DNA from 3 places in the Thiomicrorhabdus sp. genome. Region 1 is predicted to be linked to each of the others. Evidence: predicted binding sites of a transcription regulator. Region 1 holds the regulator's gene; each other region holds the start of a gene.

Region 1 (3,292 bases):
CGCACATAGATATCACCCCCGTCTGGCGAGTAACGGACCGCATTAGACACCAGGTTCATAAAGACACTTTTTAGAGGTTCAGGATAACCATTGATTTTGAGCGTTTCATCAATCTCAAAGAAAAATCGATGACTTTCTCCACCTAACTGCTGAGCATCAGTTTCAAGTTGTTTTAATTTTTTAGGCACATCAACCAGTTCTTTTTCAGCCGTAATAGACTCTGATTCAATAGTGGATAGAGTGAGTAAATCTTCAATAATAGACTGCATTCGATGTGATTGAGTTTCCATATGTTCGAGAGGTAAACGCCAGTTTTGTTGGTGTTCTCCAGGCGTGTCAAGCATGACCTCTAAATAACCTCTAAGCACGGTGAGTGGTGTACGTAATTCATGAGAGGCGTTGGCAATAAAATCACGGCGAATCTGAGCTAACTGGTAAAGTTCGGTAATATCTCTAACCACTAAAAGTTTGTGATTTTCAAAATATGGAATAATTTGCATTTGATAAGTACGTGACATTTTATAGGCAGAGTTCACCGTCAACGCATTTGAGAAATCTCGTTTTTTGAGATATTGAATGAATTCCGGTTGTCTAATAACGGATTCAATTTTACTGCCTTTATCTTGACGTCTTATACCTAAAAGAGACTTAGAAACGGTGTTAAACCATTCAATATTGTTGCTTTGGTCAAGTGAGACAATTGCATCAGGAATGAGCATTGAGGCTGCTTTAAATTGCTCTGATTTATAAAAATTCAGGTCGGCATGTTTTTCTAAAGCTCGTTGCTTCTTAGACACTAAATAAGTTAGTTCACTCCAAAAACCTGAAGCGGGAGGATGAGTATTTAGCTTACGGGCATCCATCCAGTCTTCAAATCTTTTCATGCTCCATAATTGACGGGCCATGTAAAAAACAATGAAAGCCAACAATGTAGCCAACCAGAAACCAGTAATCCAGGCAAAAAACAGCATTAACCAAGCAATGGTCACAATCCAGGTTAATTCACGCTTAATACCGTTAGTCAGCAAAATTAATCCTCAACAACCGAAAAGCGATAACCAGAACCTCTAATAGTTTGAATATAATCCGCAACATTAGTTGGTTCTAATAACTTACGTAAACGTCTGATATGAACATCAACCGTACGCTCCTCAACCACAACGTTAACGCCCCAAACATGATCCAATAATTGTGCTCTTGAAAAGACTCTATTTGGATGCGTCATAAAGAAATGAATTAAATTGAATTCCGTTGGTCCCAATCTTACTTCTTCATCAGCAACGTAAAAACGGTGTGACTCTAAATCTAAACGCATACTACCCGCTGTAAACTGATTAACGTCAACCTTTTCATTGGTTTGACGTCTCAATAACGCTTGAATACGGGCGATTAACGCTCTAGGTGAAAACGGCTTTACTACAAAGTCATCAACACCAGAGTCAAACCCTTTAACTTGATCTTCTTCTTCACCACGTGCCGTTAGCATAATAATGGGAATTGCTTTTGTTTTATCATTTTGACGAAGCCTTTGAGCTAAAGCTACTCCTGGAGTTCCTGGCATCATCCAATCTAAAAGAATTAAATCAGGTGCGTCGTTTAGGGCAATTTTCCAACCTTCTTCTGCATTGTTTGCCTCACTAACAAGGTAGTTAGAGGCTGTTAAAGTAAACTTTAACATATCACGGATAGCAGCTTCATCCTCGATAACTAACACTTTATTTTGCCCCATAAAGACTCCCCAAAAGTTAATAATTTATATTTATTCTTTACTTAAAGTACTTAAAAATGAATCTAATTTTTCAGAATTCATATGACGAACATCTTTACCTTTGACTAAGTAAATAATACTTTCGGCAATATTTACAATATGGGCTGAAATACGTTCACAAGCTCTTATAGAAAAGAACATTTGCATTATATATTCTGCTAAGTCTTCTGTATTATTATTCAAAGCTTCATTGATTTCTATTAATGCTTTCTTTTTTATCTCAGAAATTCGATTATCGTCATCAAAAACATCACCTAACTGAGATATATCAAGTTGTGCAAAGGCATTTAATGTTTTTTTAAGAACATCTAAATCAATTGACACCATTTCCATAAGGGCACCATAACCAGGCAAAACCTCGCAAGGTACCTCTTTAACTTTAGACATTTTAGTTGCCAGTTTTGATGCATTAACAGCCTCATCACCAATTCGCTCTAAGTCAACAGCAATACGAATAGAACTGACTACCAAGCGCAAATCTGAAGCAGTTGGTTGTTGTCGTGCCAATACACGTGCACATAAACGATCAATCTCTAATTCTTCTTTATTAACAATCTTATCAACTTGTTTAATCTCTTTAGCTAAACTCTTATCTTCACACTTAACAGCTTCAACAGTGCTTTTAATCTGAGCCTCAACAAGCCCACCCATTGAAAGAATGTGATTAAATAGTTCTTCTAAATTCTGATTGTATTGACCAGAGATGTGGGACTTAAAAAGTTCTCTTTCCATTTTGTTATTCCTATGCACAAGTTTTAAAAACAGTAATCAAATGGTTTTAAAATGTTTTAACCATATCGACCAGTAATATAGTCTTCAGTTCGTTTTACTTGCGGATTGGTAAACAAACTGTCGGTATCGGTGTATTCAATTAAATCACCCATATACATAAAGGCTGTGTAATCAGATACACGTGCCGCTTGTTGCATATTGTGAGTAACAATCAAAATTGTAAATTCTTTTTTCAGCTCAAAAATCAACTCTTCAATCGCCAAAGTTGAAATTGGATCAAGTGCTGAAGTTGGTTCATCTAATAGTAAAACTTCTGGTTTAATGGCAATTGCACGTGCAATACACAAACGTTGTTGCTGACCACCTGACATACCCAAGGCATTTTCATCCAAACGGTCTTTAACTTCCTCCCAAAGGCCTGCACCTTTCAGAGCCCACTCTACCGCCTCATCTAATACATTTTTATCTTTTACACCTTGCAGACGTAAACCATAACAAACGTTTTCATAGATAGATTTTGGAAAAGGGTTGGGTTTTTGAAACACCATACCTACACGACGACGCAAAGCAGAAACATCCATATTTTTTGCGTACATATCATCACCATGCAGAGTCATTTGACCATCCACATTAACAATATCAATTAGATCATTCATACGGTTAAAACAACGTAGTAAGGTTGACTTACCACAGCCTGAAGGCCCAATAAATGCGGTTACACGGTTTTCTGGTATATGCATATTAATGGCATTTAAAGCTTGCTTGGTTCCGTAATATAAATTCCAATCTTTT
Region 2 (3,292 bases), 1.0 Mb from region 1:
TTTGTTTATTAAATCGCTCTATCGAATTGTACGATCGAGCAATGTGATATAAAAAAGCCTTGTTGGTTAAAACAAGGCTTTTAGTGCTAAAGTTAAAATTATCTCTGTTAGATAATTGTTACTTTAGTTTTGAGAAATCAAAAGGTCCGATGTAACCAGCTTCTGTTCTTGTCTCTACCCCAGCAGGGCGAACGTAACCACCAGCTACCTCACCGAATGGGTGTTGAACCGTCATGCTTAGGTAACCCTTTCCATTGATGTTTTTGTGCCAGAAAGGCGAAGTAGTTTCTGAACCGTATGGTCCTGTAAAGATACGTTCCATCTTGCCGTTTTTGATGTTATACGACCACGCCATATCATTAGGGTGTGCACTAGTGTCTTCACCAATAACAAGGATGTCAGTATCTTTTAGGAATGTAAGGTTATCAGGACTAGCAATGCCGTTAACATCACAAGTGTTACCTTCCAAAGGTGTGCCTGTGTAATCTGTTGGCGTACCAGCGACTAGGCCTTTCATGCTGTAAACGGCATAGTCTGTTCCAATAGTTTCATTTTTAGCGACGTCTAAAGCGTAAACACCACCACAACCATTAGAAGCAACTTGGATATCATCAGCACCGTCACTCATAGAACTTCCTACGTTCGACATAGCTATATATAGCTTGTTATCACGTTCATTGAATGTGATACCTTCTTCTTTTTTGAACTCTGTTGTTGCACCTTTATAAGCCGCCATACGACGTGTCTCAAAACGAGCTGCCAAAGCTTCATCCGCTGCATCTACAGTTGTGTCATTGTTCACATCTTGTAGTTGTAAACACTCTGCCCCTGTAGCTGTTTTAGTATAAACAAAACCGGCTGTTGGACAAGAAGTGCCTGTAGGAGCTTCTGTTGCAAAAATATTAGCAAAAGTAATACCGTCATTGGTGGTGTAATCATTATCTGGGTCTAATAAAGATTTAATCGTGCTATCGGTTGAGTGACCCAGGTCAATCCAGGTAATAATTGCTTCACCTAAGCCACTGTTTGATGTTTGGTTCCATTTAGCCGCATATAGTTGACCAGAGCTTAAATCTTCCGCTGTATCGGCTACAAACATAAATAAACCAACATCTGTACCATCATCAGAAAGGTAAACCGTTTTGTTGTCTGGCATAACATAAGCTAATTCATGTGCGAAACGCCCCATTGAATAGTGTTTGGTATAGTCAGGCGTGCCGTCTGCATTTACTTTAACTTCTGGAGTCCAGCCATAGTAGTAAGGGCTGTTAAGAGCAGCATTACCCCAGTATTTATTACTTACTTCATTGTAGTAACTGCCTCCTGGAGACGCGGCGTTTGGTTCATATTCTTCTGAACCTAAATGTGAGTTCCAAGGTGTTGTCATACCTGCACAATGAACCCAACCACCAAATTCTTCTTTTTGGCTAACAAATTGTAAAGAGTTTGCTTTAACGCTTAATTTACCATCAGCAGCTTGCTCTATTTCACTCATATACATAGCACCAGGTGCACACTCAAACTGGGCAACTGAATAAATTTTTCCGTTTTTTTGTAAGAATGAGAAATGGTCTAAACCAGAACCTGTTCCAGTATCAGTTCCGTTACATAGAACTGGTGATCCATCTAATTCAGTAATCACCGCGTCGGTATAGTCTTTTACGGCACCAAATGTTTCACCATTATTAGTGTCACCTGTTTTGATTAAGGTTGTATAGCCAATGGCTTGTGAGTCACCTGCAATCGTTACTTCAGTAGTTGCTCTAATACTGTTTTTTTCTGCCTCAGTAATCGCCGGAGCAATCTCTGTAAATTGAATGTCTGATGAATATATGCTACCAGGAGCTCCAGTTGCTCCAGTTTCACCATCTTCAGGTACACAACCAACTAAAGTAATAGTTGAGGCTGCTAAGGCAATAGCTATTGCTTTGTTTAATGCATTCAGTTTCATTTTATTCTCTCTAAGTAATTGGATAATAAGTTGTGAGTTCGGCTATGAATTTTAGAAAGGTTTTATGACAACTGGATTAATTGAAAATAGCATTTTGTTTAAAGAAAAATGACAGGAATTAACCGTTTGAAGTGAAAATTTAGGTTATAAACATTATTTGGGAATAAATTATAAGTATCTATATTTAACAAATGAGTTAATCAACTTAATGACTGCTATTTTATGTTTGGATTATTGTTACTCTTTTATTAAATAGGTTGATTTGCAATTTACCCTGTGCTTACAACATATAGGTTGATCTCTGGGTATGCCAGGCCTGGTAAATTGAGGATTAAAGCATTTGATTATGTTGCGCCATGGAGTGCCAGCGACCTTTATCGCCAATAATCATATGGTCTAAGGTTCTTACTTCAATAAGTTCAAGAGCAGAGCTTAGAGATTGGGTAAGTTGAATATCGGCTTGGCTTGGCGATGGATCGCCTGAAGGGTGGTTATGTGCCAAAATAACGGCTGCTGCATTGGCACTTAAAACGGCTTTTACAACTTCTCTAGCATGCACTTCTGCTTGGTTGAGCGTGCCTTCAAAGAGTATTTGTAGCTCAATCAATTGATGTTGTTGATCTAATAGCAATATGGCAAAACGTTCACGACTTTGATGAGAGAGTTCATGAGAGAGAAATTGAGCAACGAGTTCTGGACTGGTAAAGGCATTGCCTTTTTCTAGGCCTGATTGAAAGTGACGGCGTGACATTTCTAACACCGCTTTTAGTTGAACATACTTGGCTTGCCCTAAGCCTTTTGCTTTACAAAAATCGGTTTCATTGGCTTTGAGTAAATTATGTAAACTGCCAAATTCATCTAGTAAATCTTGAGCTAAATCCACCGCACTTTTACCTTTAACTCCTACACGCAAAAATATCGCTAATAGCTCGGCATCGGTGAGTGTGTTTTCACCAAATTTAATCAATTTTTCTCTTGGGCGATCATTTTCATGCCAATCACTTATTGCCATAGCTTTATATCACTTATTATGTGGAGTTTATTTAGGACTTTAATTTGGTTTTTGATACTATAAATTTCAAATTTATCAGGCCTGGTATCTTTAGGTTTTATCCCTTTGTTTTGGATAGAGCCTTAATCGTTTGGTTTTTATATTAAATTATATTTAAGTAATATTAAGTAATAGGGCGTATATAAGCAATGTTTAAAGTTGAAATGAAAGTTCGTGATTATGAGTGTGATATACAAAAAGTGGTGAATAACGCCGTCTATCAAAATTATTTAGAACATAGTCGCCATGAATATTTATTAGCTAACAACGTTGATTTTGTGGCTCTGGCT
Region 3 (3,292 bases), 270 kb from region 1:
CTCAGATTTTTACCGATGGTGAAGATGAGGTTGAAGTGCGAGTTCAGTTTCCTGCGTCACAGCAAGCTTCTTTAGGTACCATCAATAACATGCAAGTTGTTTCGCCTAAAGGGGAAAGAGTGCCATTGAACTCCGTTGCCAGTTGGACAACTCAGCAAGGTTTTGATGCCATGCGACACGTTGATGGACAGCTTGCGGTAACGGTTTTAGGTGATGTAGATAATAATGCTAACAACGCTAATCAGATTTTAGAAAGCTTAAAGAATACAGCTTTACCAAAGTTAGAGAAAAAATACGGTATTAGCTATACCATCGAAGGGCAAAATAAACGTCAAGCAGAAACCATGGCCGATATGAAAGTAGGGTTATTGATTGGTTTATCAATGATTTATATTGTGCTTGCCTGGGTGTTTGGCTCTTATGGCTGGCCTTTAGTGGTGATGATGGCGATTCCGTTTGGTTTGGTTGGAGCAATTCTTGGCCACTGGTGGATGGGGCTAGATATGACGATTCTGTCTATGTTTGGTTTCTTTGGTTTGTCAGGAATTGTAGTGAATGATTCGATTATTTTAGTGAGCTTTTATAAATCATTGAGGGCATCTGGCTTAGGCATTAATAAAGCCTTAGAAGAGGCCGCTGTGCAAAGGGTTCGTGCAGTAATCTTAACGTCACTGACTACCATTGCTGGTTTAACGCCACTGTTGTTTGAAACTTCTTTACAAGCTCAATTCTTAATTCCAATGGCAACAGCGATTGCTTTTGGTTTGATGTTCTCAACCTTTTTAATCTTGTTGGTGCTTCCTGCCATGCTTTCTATTTATGAAGGTTTTATGGATAAATGGGCTCCCAAAAATAAACACAAAATTGAGAATGAGGGTTCTGTAACTGGCGTTATATAGCTGTCACAATAGCTTCATAACTCTTTAACCCAGGTTTAGCCTGGGTTTTTTATATTGCAAAATAGCTTTGTGTAACAATTTTTTAGTAACTCGTTGTTATAAAAACAGAGTTTGTGTATATTGCAGTTTGTGAAAAAACTGACTTTATACGTGGTTTTTATTAAATAAAAGCAATCAATAGATAAGAAAACTTGATGATTTTGTCATTTTAAGAGAGAATAATCGTCCAAATTTATATTGCGGTAGTTATTGAAGTCCTTTTTTATAATCAGATGATGTTGATAGTAAACCTCTGAAACTTCAATAAGATTACCCCGCAAGTACCGAATTTTTAAAAAAGTTGAGGAAGTTGTATGGCAACTCGTAGAGATCTAGCAAATGCAATCCGTGCGTTAAGTATGGATGCAGTTCAAAAAGCAAATTCTGGTCACCCAGGTGCTCCAATGGGTATGGCGGATATCGCTGAAGTATTGTGGAACAGCCACATGAAGTTCAATCCGACAAACTCTAAGTGGGCTGACCGCGATCGTTTTGTACTTTCAAATGGTCATGGTTCAATGCTTATGTATTCTCTATTACATCTTTCTGGTTACGACCTAAGCATGGAAGACATCAAACAGTTCCGTCAGCTACACGCTAAGACGGCTGGTCACCCAGAATATGGTTATGCAGAAGGTATTGAAACAACAACGGGTCCTCTAGGTCAGGGTATTACTAACGCAGTGGGTATGGCTATCGCTGAACGTACTCTAGCAGCACAGTTCAATAAGCCTGGACACGATATCGTTGACCATAACACTTATGTATTCATGGGTGATGGTTGTTTAATGGAAGGTCTTTCTCACGAAGCGTGTGCAATGGCTGGTACTTTAGGTCTTGGTAAGTTAATCGCTTTCTGGGATGACAACGATATCTCTATCGACGGTAACATCGGTGACTGGATGGAAAAAGGCGTTCCTGGACGTTTTGTTTCTTATGACTGGCACGTTATTCCTAACGTTGATGGTCACGATGCTGACGCAATCAATGCGGCAATCGAAGAAGCTAAGAAAGTAACAGACAAGCCTACGCTAATCTGTACTAAGACAGTTATCGGTTTTGGTTCTCCTAACAAGTGTGGTACTTACTCTTGTCACGGTGCACCTTTAGGTGATGATGAAATCGCTCTAGCACGTAAAGAACTTGGTTGGACTGCTGGTCCATTCGAAATTCCAGAAGATATTTACGCTGGTTGGGATCATAAAGCTCAAGGTGCTAAAGATGAAGCAGCTTGGAACGAGAAGTTTGCAGCTTATAAAGCAGCTTACCCAGCTGAAGCAGCAGAATTTGAACGTCGTATGGCGGGTGAATTACCAGCTAACTTCGAAGTAGATATGGATGCGTTTATCGCTAAGACTCAGGCTGAAATGCCTAAGCTAGCTTCACGTCAAGCTTCGCAGAAAACAATCGAAGAACTAGGTAACTTACTACCAGAAATGTTTGGTGGTTCTGCTGACTTAACAGGTTCTAACTTAACTAACTGGTCTAAGATGGTTAAGGTTAACAAAGAAAACGCTGATGGTAACTACCTATCTTGGGGTGTTCGCGAATTCGGTATGGCTCACATGATGAACGGTATGGTTCTTCACGGTGGTTTCAAAGTATTCGGTGGAACTTTCTTCATGTTTATGGAGTTCATGCGTAATGCTTTACGTATGTCTGCACTGATGAAAATCGGTACTATCTATGTTTACACTCATGATTCTATCGGTCTAGGTGAAGATGGTCCTACTCACCAGCCAGTTGAGCAGTTAGCAACAATGCGTGTTATCCCTAACTTCCAAACTTGGCGTGGTTGTGATGCGGTTGAGTCTGCTGTTTCTTGGAAAATGGCTATCATGCGTGATAAAGCTCCTACGGCATTGATTTTCTCTCGTCAGGCATTAACTCCGATGGAACGTACACCTGAACAAGTAGCAAACATCGAAAAAGGTGGTTATGTATTGAAAGATTGTGCTGGTACTCCAGACATTATCTTCATCTCTACAGGTTCTGAAGTAGGTCTAGCAGTTGAAGCAGCTGAAGCAATGGATGCAAATGTTCGTGTTGTTTCTATGCCTTGTACTAGTGCTTATGATGAGCAAGATCAAGCCTATAAAGATTCTGTTCTTATTCCTGGTGTTAAACGTGTTGCAATCGAAGCTGGTGTTGCTGATGGTTGGTACAAGTACGTTGGTCTTGATGGTGGAACAGTTTGTATGTCTACTTTCGGTGAATCAGCACCTGCGGACGAACTATTTAAAGAGTTTGGTTTCACAGTAGAAAACGTTGTTGCTACAGCAAACAAAGTTTTAGGTAAATAATTGTTAGCCATCGTTAAGATGGCAGTATTATTTACAGGTTAAATATTTAAA

What was found. The regulator PhoB, encoded in region 1, activates phosphate uptake and scavenging genes when phosphate is short. The targets are predictions, from matches to a motif close to GNNTGTCATAAAACTGTCANAT.
Region 2: ACORJQ_RS03290 (PhoX family protein) is a predicted target of PhoB. The motif match lies at 2,003-2,024, and genes of this name have one in related genera.
Region 3: tkt (transketolase) is a predicted target of PhoB. The motif match lies at 1,025-1,046, and genes of this name have one in related genera.

What each region holds. Positions count from the first base shown of each region.
Region 1 covers NZ_OY759719.1:2,468,623-2,471,914, forward strand. The annotation lists gene phoR (phosphate regulon sensor histidine kinase PhoR) at 1-1,028, opposite strand, end outside; gene phoB (phosphate regulon transcriptional regulator PhoB) at 1,031-1,729, opposite strand; gene phoU (phosphate signaling complex protein PhoU) at 1,760-2,500, opposite strand; gene pstB (phosphate ABC transporter ATP-binding protein PstB) at 2,557-3,292, opposite strand, start outside.
Region 2 covers NZ_OY759719.1:790,715-794,006, forward strand. The annotation lists gene ACORJQ_RS03290 (PhoX family protein) at 119-1,951, opposite strand; gene radC (RadC family protein) at 2,283-2,963, opposite strand; gene ACORJQ_RS03300 (acyl-CoA thioesterase) at 3,152-3,292, shown strand, end outside.
Region 3 covers NZ_OY759719.1:40,406-43,697, reverse strand. The annotation lists gene ACORJQ_RS00175 (efflux RND transporter permease subunit) at 1-899, shown strand, start outside; gene tkt (transketolase) at 1,253-3,241, shown strand.